DNA from 2 places in the Halobacillus sp. SY10 genome. Region 2 is predicted to be linked to the other one. Evidence: riboswitches for the same ligand, from Rfam matches in the RefSeq annotation. Region 2 holds a riboswitch; the other holds the start of a gene.
What was found. Region 2 has a riboswitch for FMN ahead of ACJA3J_RS16275 (ECF transporter S component). Riboswitches for the same ligand answer to the same signal wherever they lie in the genome.

Region 1: it holds a riboswitch for FMN, as region 2 does, so the genes downstream of both, ribD (bifunctional diaminohydroxyphosphoribosylaminopyrimidine deaminase/5-amino-6-(5-phosphoribosylamino)uracil reductase RibD) here and ACJA3J_RS16275 (ECF transporter S component) in region 2, are expected to answer to the same signal.

What each region holds. Positions count from the first base shown of each region.
Region 1 is NZ_CP174345.1:3,894,766-3,899,148, reverse strand. It holds gene ACJA3J_RS19695 (OsmC family protein) at 1-275, shown strand, start outside; gene ACJA3J_RS19690 (glycoside hydrolase family 13 protein) at 344-2,005, opposite strand; FMN riboswitch at 2,301-2,451, shown strand; gene ribD (bifunctional diaminohydroxyphosphoribosylaminopyrimidine deaminase/5-amino-6-(5-phosphoribosylamino)uracil reductase RibD) at 2,616-3,692, shown strand; gene ribE (riboflavin synthase) at 3,692-4,342, shown strand; gene ACJA3J_RS19675 (bifunctional 3,4-dihydroxy-2-butanone-4-phosphate synthase/GTP cyclohydrolase II) at 4,355-4,383, shown strand, end outside.
Region 2 is NZ_CP174345.1:3,177,110-3,181,492, forward strand. It holds gene ACJA3J_RS16265 (hotdog fold thioesterase) at 383-778, shown strand; gene ACJA3J_RS16270 (hypothetical protein) at 813-1,187, shown strand; gene ACJA3J_RS16275 (ECF transporter S component) at 1,226-1,819, opposite strand; FMN riboswitch at 1,973-2,119, opposite strand; gene ACJA3J_RS16280 (DUF2164 family protein) at 2,329-2,541, shown strand; gene ACJA3J_RS16285 (hypothetical protein) at 2,652-2,930, opposite strand; gene ACJA3J_RS16290 (hypothetical protein) at 3,089-3,265, shown strand; gene ACJA3J_RS16295 (hypothetical protein) at 3,409-3,621, opposite strand; gene ACJA3J_RS16300 (M20/M25/M40 family metallo-hydrolase) at 3,721-4,383, opposite strand, start outside.

The DNA.
Region 1 (4,383 bases), 720 kb from region 2:
TCATCAGTCTCGCTGCTATGATTGAAAGGGCAGAACTACCTCTGAAAGAAATGGACATGCAGTCAGAAGGAATAGTGGATGTTACCGATGGAGTCTTCACCTATCAAAAGATCATCCACAGACCGAGAGTGGTCCTGCACGCGGAAGCGGATGAAAAAGATTTATCCAAACTGAACCGCCTCGTTGAAAAAGCTGAAAAAAGCTGCATGATTTCAAAAGCCATTCAAGGTAACGTTGAACTTGAAATGGAAGCAGATACAAGCATTACTACATGACAAAAAGGACGGCACTCACAAGGTAGCCGTCCTTTTTAGTTCTCATCAAGCGGATGAAGACATGTGATTTATTGGTTTAATAAGTAAACACGTGCTTCAAAAGGCTTAAGCGTAAAACTCTTTACATCCACATGTTTATCAACAATTAGGTTTGACAGGATTAAATCCTCCGAGTTCAGTGTATAAGAGGATGTGAATGCTGCTGCATTTTTCGTCAAGTTTGTAATCACTAAAGCGGTTTTGTCACCAAGCGTTCTCGTATAAGCATAAATCTGTTTATCCTCTGGAAGAATCAGCTCATAGGTACCATATGTGAACAGATCATGCTGCTTCTTCAGACGAATCATCTCTTTATAATGATTCAGAATCGAATGGGGATCGTCCTGTTGGTCTGCGACGTTGATTGCTTTGTAGTTCGGATTGATTTTCATCCATGGCGTGCCGCTCGTGAATCCAGCGTTTTCTTCACGGCTCCATTGCATAGGCGTACGACTGTTATCCCGGGAGGTATTCCAAAGAATCTGCATGATCTCATCATGGGACATGCCTTGTTCTTTCTTCGCCTTGTACAAATTCTTCGCTGCGACATCATCATAATCTTCAATAGAAGGGAAGGCCATATTTGTCATGCCGATTTCCTGTCCTTGATAGATATAGGGTGTTCCTTGCATGAAGAAATACATCGTTGCAATGGATGTTGCACTCTCGCGCCAGTAGACATCGTCGTCGCCCCACGTAGATACAACACGGGCTTTATCGTGGTTTTCTACGAACAAAGCGTTCCATCCGTCCCCTTCCAAAGCTTTCTGCCAGCGTGTGAGGACTTTTTTCAATCCTGGGATATCCAGCTGCTGTTCTGCATCTTGATCCCAAAGATCCAAGTGTTCGAATTGGAAAATCATATCCATTTTCCCGTTATCTCCGACCCAAAGATCAGCCTCATCGGCACTGACACCATTTGCTTCGCCGACCGTCATGACGTCATAATTGCTGTACGTTTCGTCTTTGAACTCTTGTAAAAATTCATGGATGCCTTCCTGGTTCATGTGCATATCGAAAGAGGAGACGTACTTTTCTTTCTTCGGATTTGGCATATCCGGAAAGTCCGGCCGTTTCTTAATGTGACTGATGGCATCGATGCGAAAGCCATCAATTCCTTTTTCCAACCACCAGTTGACGGTATCATATAACGCTTCACGAACATCAGGATTTTCCCAGTTCAAATCCGGCTGCTTTGTGGAGAACACGTGCAAATAATATTGATCTGTTTTTTCATCGTACTGCCAGGCTGAACCATCAAAGATACTTTCCCAGTTGTTTGGCTCTCCACCGTTTTTCCCGTCACGCCAAATGTACCAGTCACGCTTCGGATCGTCTTTAGAGCTTCTTGATTCAATAAACCATGGGTGTTCATCACTCGTGTGGTTGAGAACAAGGTCTATGATCAGCTTCATGTCACGTTTGTGTACTTCCTGGAGCAAACGGTCGAAATCTTCCATCGTCCCGAATTCCTCTAATATGTCCTGGTAATCGGAGATATCATAGCCATTATCGTCTTTAGGAGACTTGTACATCGGGCAGATCCAAATAAAATCAATGCCCATTTCTTTTAGATAATCAAGTCTGTCGATCATTCCTTGCAAATCACCGATTCCGTCACCGTTCGAATCTTGAAAACTACGAGGATAGACTTGATATCCAACCGCTTCCTTCCACCATACACGTTCCATAGTATTCGCCTCATTTCGTAACGTTTATAGATGCCTATTACAGGCAGATGCAACCGATTGCGCATTTGTATAAAAATAAAAACTTGATTCCATTACAAGCTATCTCAAAAATATTGCTGTATATGAGTTTGTGCACAGTTTTGTGCAAACGTTTTCCCAATGTAATCTATCTTATCCGATTTTATTATTTTTTACAATAGGGATCGGGTTGAAAAATGAAAAGGATACGAGTTCTTAGAATTGCACTTTCCCGTCATTTCCTATATATTTAGGATGTAAGAGATAATCGTATATTGAAAACCTTCGGGGTCGGGTGAAAGTCCCAGCCGGCGGTAATGAGCATGTTGCTCCTAGCCCGCGACGGAGAATCAGTGTTAGGCACGGTTCTCCCTGATTTGGTGAAACTCCAAAGCCGACAGTTAAAGTCTGGATGGGAGAAGGTTGTAGAAACGTAAAGGTACAAAAATTAGAGCATTACGTGTACCCTTTTTTAAGTGTATGCGATTTACGTTCAACGACCCTGGAGAAGTCTGTCTTCTTCAGGGTTTTTTTATTTTTTCTTAAGCATAGGGAAACGGTGGTGAAGGTCTTGGATCGAGATCAAAGATACATGAGAATTGCGATAGACATGGCGCGGGAAACGGTTGGGCAGACAAGTCCGAATCCTTCCGTCGCTGCCATTGTTGTTAAGCATAATCAGATCGTGGGAGTAGGCGTTCACGTCAAGGCAGGCGAACCTCATGCCGAAGTCCATGCCCTTCGTATGGCAGGAGAGAAGGCGAAGGGTGCAGAGATTTATGTCACGCTCGAACCGTGCAGTCACCATGGGCAGACCCCCCCATGTGCAGAAGCTGTCATCGAAGCTGGAATAAAAAGAGTGGTAGTTGCATCGAATGACCCCAATCCTAAAGTATCCGGCAGAGGAATTCGAATGATGAGAGAGCATGGTCTTGAGGTGAAGACAGAGGTGTTGAAAAAAGAAGCCGATGAGCTCAATACTCCTTTTTTTTACTTCATTCAAAAGAAAGAGCCCTATGTCCGTTTGAAGACGGCTATGAGCCTTGATGGGAAAATTGCAACCTCTACAGGTGAGAGTCAGTGGATTACAGGTGAAGAAGCACGCCTGGATGGTCACCATTATAGACACCGCTCAGATGCGATCTTAGTCGGAATCAACACGGTGCTGATGGATAACCCTAAATTGACGACACGAATAGAGGGGGAAGGCCACCACCCGATAAGGGTCGTGCTTGATACCCATCTCAGAATGCCGCCTTCCTCTCAATTGATCCAGGACGACTCGGCACCAACATGGATCTTCGTAGGGGATCATGTGAAGAAAGAAGCTATGGATACCTTTGAAAACTATCAACATGTCACCATCATCCCGCTTCATGGTGAACAAGTTTCCATAGAAGAAGTTCTCCGTTATTTAGGAGAACAAAAAGTCACTTCTTTGCTAGTTGAAGGAGGAGCGACGATTGCTGATGCGTTCGTACGCGCGGGGAAAGTCGATGAAACCGTGACGTATATGGCACCTAAGTTAATCGGTGGAAAAGAAGCCTTGACGCCTGTGGGCGGAAAAGGAATACAACAGCTAAAGAATGTAAGCTCCTTTGAAATCGTCTCGATTGAAAAAATAGGGGATGACATTAAAATTGTTTCCGTTAAAAAAGGAGAATCTTAATGTTTACTGGGATTGTTGAAGAAATAGGAACATTAAAGTCAGTGAAAAATAAAACAGAAGCACTCGAAGTGAACCTTTCAGCTAAAGAAATATTAACAGATGTCAAATTAGGCGACAGTATATCCGTCAATGGCGTGTGTTTGACTGTAACAAACTTTACGGGAGAAACCGTCTCTTTTGACGTCATGCCTGAAACTTACAGAGCTACGAACATTCATGAACTACAGCAGGGGGACCCGGTGAACTTAGAACGGGCGATGGCTGCAGGCGGGCGGTTCGGTGGCCATTTAGTATCCGGGCATATTGATGGAACCGGTAAAATCGTTTCAAAAAAGCCTGAATCCAATGCCGTTTATTATGAAATTGAACTACCTGAAGAACTTATCCAATATTTCGTTTATAAAGGTTCCATCGCTGTGGACGGCACTTCCCTGACTGTGTTTGGTGTCGATGACTCCAGAGTGACAATTTCACTTATTCCTCATACGATGGAGCACACGGTGCTCGGCGCAAAAGGACCTGGAGACAGTGTCAATATTGAGTGCGACATGATCGGGAAATACGTAGCTCATTTTTTGAGCGGACAAAATAAAGAAGAGCCGAAGTCGAGATTGTCCAAACAGTTTCTTTCCGACAACGGCTTTGCATAAGAGGGTGAAATGATGTTTGATTCAGTTGAAAAAGCGATTGA
Region 2 (4,383 bases):
ATTCTACATGGAAAGCCTGCTATAGAGCGCTTTAATACTATAGACCAGGAATTGTGAAAGACACTCATCCTCGGCAAAGGGGTTCGTTTCACGCATACATCAAATGGGATGGTTGGGAAGCTGCGAGACTCCCGTGGGAGAAGGAGATAGGCGAGATCCCGCAGGACATAGTCCGAGGAAGCTAGGCGCTCTCCCACAGGAAAGCGAGTTGCTTCCCAGCCATCCCTGACGCTCAACTTAGCAACGAACCCCGGAAACATCTCTAAATTGAGTCTTCTACAATCCTGCCAGATAGTTGAATAAGTCATTTATGATTTTAGTTCGTAACATGAAGGTTTGACCATTTTTACAATGGGAATAATAAAAAAAGGACGGGATAAAAATGAACAAAACTATGATGAAGAATACATTGATGGAAGCACTAGGAATGGAAGTTCTGACGGCAGATCCGACAAAGGTAGAAATTCGCATGCCTGTCGATCACCGTACTCATCAGCCCATGGGGTTCCTCCATGGTGGAGCAAGTGTGGCATTAGCCGAGAGCGCTGCGAGCATCGGAGCATTTTTAAACATTGACCCTGCTAAACAACAAGTTTTCGGTGTAGAAATCAATGCCAATCATATAAAAAGTGCTCGTGATGGATATGTAAAAGGAACAGCAACCCCGGCCCATATCGGAAAAAATACGATGGTATGGGAAATACAAATTGTTAATGAAGCTGATGAATTGGTGTGTTTATCCCGATGCACCGTAGGAGTCGTTCCATTAAAAAAATAACCGATCTGTATAGTCGAAAGGAGTCACTTTTAACATGTTGAATGATAAACAAAAACAGAAATTCAAGGACCGCCTTTTAGAAATGAAAGAAGAAGCGGAAGCGCAAATGAAAGAATACAAAGAAGATCAAGCTAAAGAAGATTACGAAAACGACCGAACCGGTGAAATATCGAGCGTTGCTGATCATCCTGGCGACCAGGGAACAGATCAATTTGAGAGAGCGAAAGAACAAACGTTTTATGAACAGGCGCGAGAAAAATTAATGGAAGTAGAAGATGCTCTAAAGCGTATGGAAGAGGGACGTTATGGTCTGAGTGAGAAGTCAGGTGACCCCATACCAGTCGAGCGTTTGGAAGCCATGCCTACAGCACGTTATAACGTGGAAGAAATTGAAAACGAAAAAAACTAAGCAAATGAAAAGCGAGGGGCATGGGCCCCTCGCTTTCTTTATGCGGCTGACTGGCGTACACTTTTTTGTTCAATCCAGTCCTTCATTTTCACGAATAACATAATAAATAATGATCCAGCAATGGCTCCTTTAATCACATTAAAAGGAAGAATCCCCGCTACGATCGTCATCCATTTCACATCTGTACTCATTGTCTCCCAACCCATAAACCAGCTGTACGCAGGGAGGATAAGGAAATAATTGAGCACACTCATCGTCACTGCCATAAAGACGGAACCAAAAACCAAACCTAAAACGAGTGATTTCATCGTCTTGCCTTTACGATAGATAATGGCAACCGGAACAATGAAAAGGACGCCGGCAAAGAAATTCGCAACGACCCCTATGGGATCAGAAACTCCTGTAAAAATCATATATAAACCATTTTTCAAACCTTCTACCACAATACCTGCGAGTGGTGAAAATAAAATCGCAGCTAGAAGAGCAGGAATGTCACTAACATCCACTTTTAAATAAGGGGGTAAAAAAGGAAGCGGAAATTTCAAGAACATTAACACCATAGATATCGTACCAAGTAACGCTAGAATGACTAATTTTTGCAGTTTTGATGAATGCCCTGTATAAGAGTCCATCATCGATCTCCTCCTTCATCTTTTCATCGATTCACATCCCAGATGAAGGTAAACGGCCTATAAAAACACATAAAAATAACCCTGTAGCATTTAGGGCTAAGGGTAGTCGTGTCCATAGGAAATAGAGGTAGTGTTAAATCTACCACATCCGTTCGACATCTTCTCCCATCCAGACTTTAACTGTCGGTCCCGGACTTTCACCAGGTCCACCGCATGGTCAAACCATACGGGTCACGGACTTGAAGAATCCACGTTCTTCTTACCGTCGGTCGGGAATTGCACCCTGCCCCGAAGATGGAATCGATATGTTATTGTAAATTTATTTTATACAAAACGCTGTGAGATCGCAAGCTTAATGTTTTGTGACTGGTTGTTTTCTATTCTTTAAGGATTATGTTGATATTCACGAATTTATACTGAATCCTCTTATGGCTTTGTCTTAAATTGATCTCCAACTGTGCAAAAGCGGCTTATACATAATTTTTTTATTAATAAAAGACTGCAATCCAATGATGATTGAAGACATCCATTCCTTCTTCTTAAACGAAAGAGATGAAGAAATATCGGAGTTCGCGGCTGAAAACCTCTTGGCATTCTTCCAAAACTCACTAGCCTCTCACTTTTATAATTATGCTGTAAACGACGCGATCACCGTTCTACAAACCCAATATTCTTCGATCGAAGAAGAAGTTAGTACCCTTGAACGCCCCCTGCATCGTTAACAAAAAAAGGAAAATGCTTTAAAAACATTTTCCAAATAGACCCAACTAGTGCAACTTTTATTAAATGAAAAAGGTAACGACTTTTATTGACGATCATTTCAAAGGCAGAACTATTCCCTCTGGTTCATGTTCATTTGTTCTTCAACTTCCCGGTTATCTTCGGAAGGTTCTTCTCCAAGATCTGGCTCTTGTTCATCCCTATCTATGATCGGTTCATCCAAGTCACGCCTCATATCTTCATCACGATCCATACGATTTCTTTGATTGTCTTGATCATAACGTGTGGGTTGATAGTTGACATCTTCCGGCTCATTTTGATTTACGCCAGCACACGCAGATAAAATGGAAGTGAGCAGCACCACCATTACAATTGTTAATTGCCTTTTCATCTCCTCACCTCCTTGATATGTTTACCTTTTACTATTTGCATGCACAGAAAATCCATACACATAAACGGACTAAAAAAACCATTATAATATCCATCATTCGAGGCAGAATAGTCATGTAACTCCTTTCAAACCATTACTTCAAAAGGAATGATTAAAATATGGGTAGAAGAAATTCATGGTTAGCACTAGGAACAGCTGGGGCCATAGGTGCCGCAGCAATGTATGGGATAAATAGAATGAATCGCAATGGTGGAATGCAGCAAGTTGGCCAAAATGTCCAAAATAGCGAAGTGGCTCAAAATTTACAAAACGCTCTCCCAAAAAATAATCAATAACAAAAAGTGGAAGCCATACTTCGTTGGCTTCCACTTTTTATTATTGTCTTCCGTTCAATTTCAACCTCACACCTTCCTTCGCCGGATAGTGGCGAGGAGTGATGAGAATGAAAATAAAAAAAGGCGCATTCTAGCGACTTTTTTTATGCCGATGGAGACTGCATTTTTTCTGTAGCATCTATAAAGAGACGGAGAGTTGAAGAAACAGTGGATACATCGACGAGACCATCTTCACTATCTTTCACCTTATCGAGTTGCATGAGAAGGTATTCATCATATCCATGCAACTGTAGTTGCCCGGCGCAGATCTTCCCTTTCAACGTCATAATTTGTTGATGCAGTGCTTCCCGATCCATGCAGATCACTCCTTAATATAGAAGATTATATCTGCTATTCTTTCCAATTATGCTTTAAATAAACAAAACACCGAGAGAGACCCCTCGGTGCTGAACAGATTAATCTTCTAGCGGATCCAAACTTTCATTTCCTGTCATATTCTTAATCATTTCAACCAATAAGGAGATCTCTTCTTCGATGTCCTTAACGCTTACAGTTTCTACAGGAGAATGCATATAACGGAGTGGCAGTGAAACAAGACTAACCGGAACGCCTTTGCCGGTAAGTCTCATCTTATCAGCATCCGTCCCAGTCATTCTAGGCGTTAGCTCATACTGCACGTCCATTTCAAGAGATTTGGCTGTGCTTTCAAGAAGGTTGTTAATCTTCCTGTTGATCGGGGCTCCTTTTGCAAGTACAGGTCCCCCGTCTAAGCGTACGTCGCCATGTTTATTCTTGTTGACGCCTGGATAATCGGTAGCAAACGTTACATCACATGCAATCGCCATTGTTGGTTCAATGCCGGCCGCAGCGAAATAAGCTCCTCCCATGTTGGTCTCCTCATTGACGGTGCTTGCCGCATAGACCCCTACTTTAATATCTTCTTTAGAAAGCATTCTCAATACTTCCCCTACGATAAATTGTCCTGTGCGGTTATCCAGACCGCGTCCGGCTATGTATCGATCCATCAACAGCTCCGGTTCCCTTTTATAGACAGCAAGATCACCAATTTGAACAAATTGCTCCATCTCTTCTTTCGATTTGGCTCCACAGTCAATAAA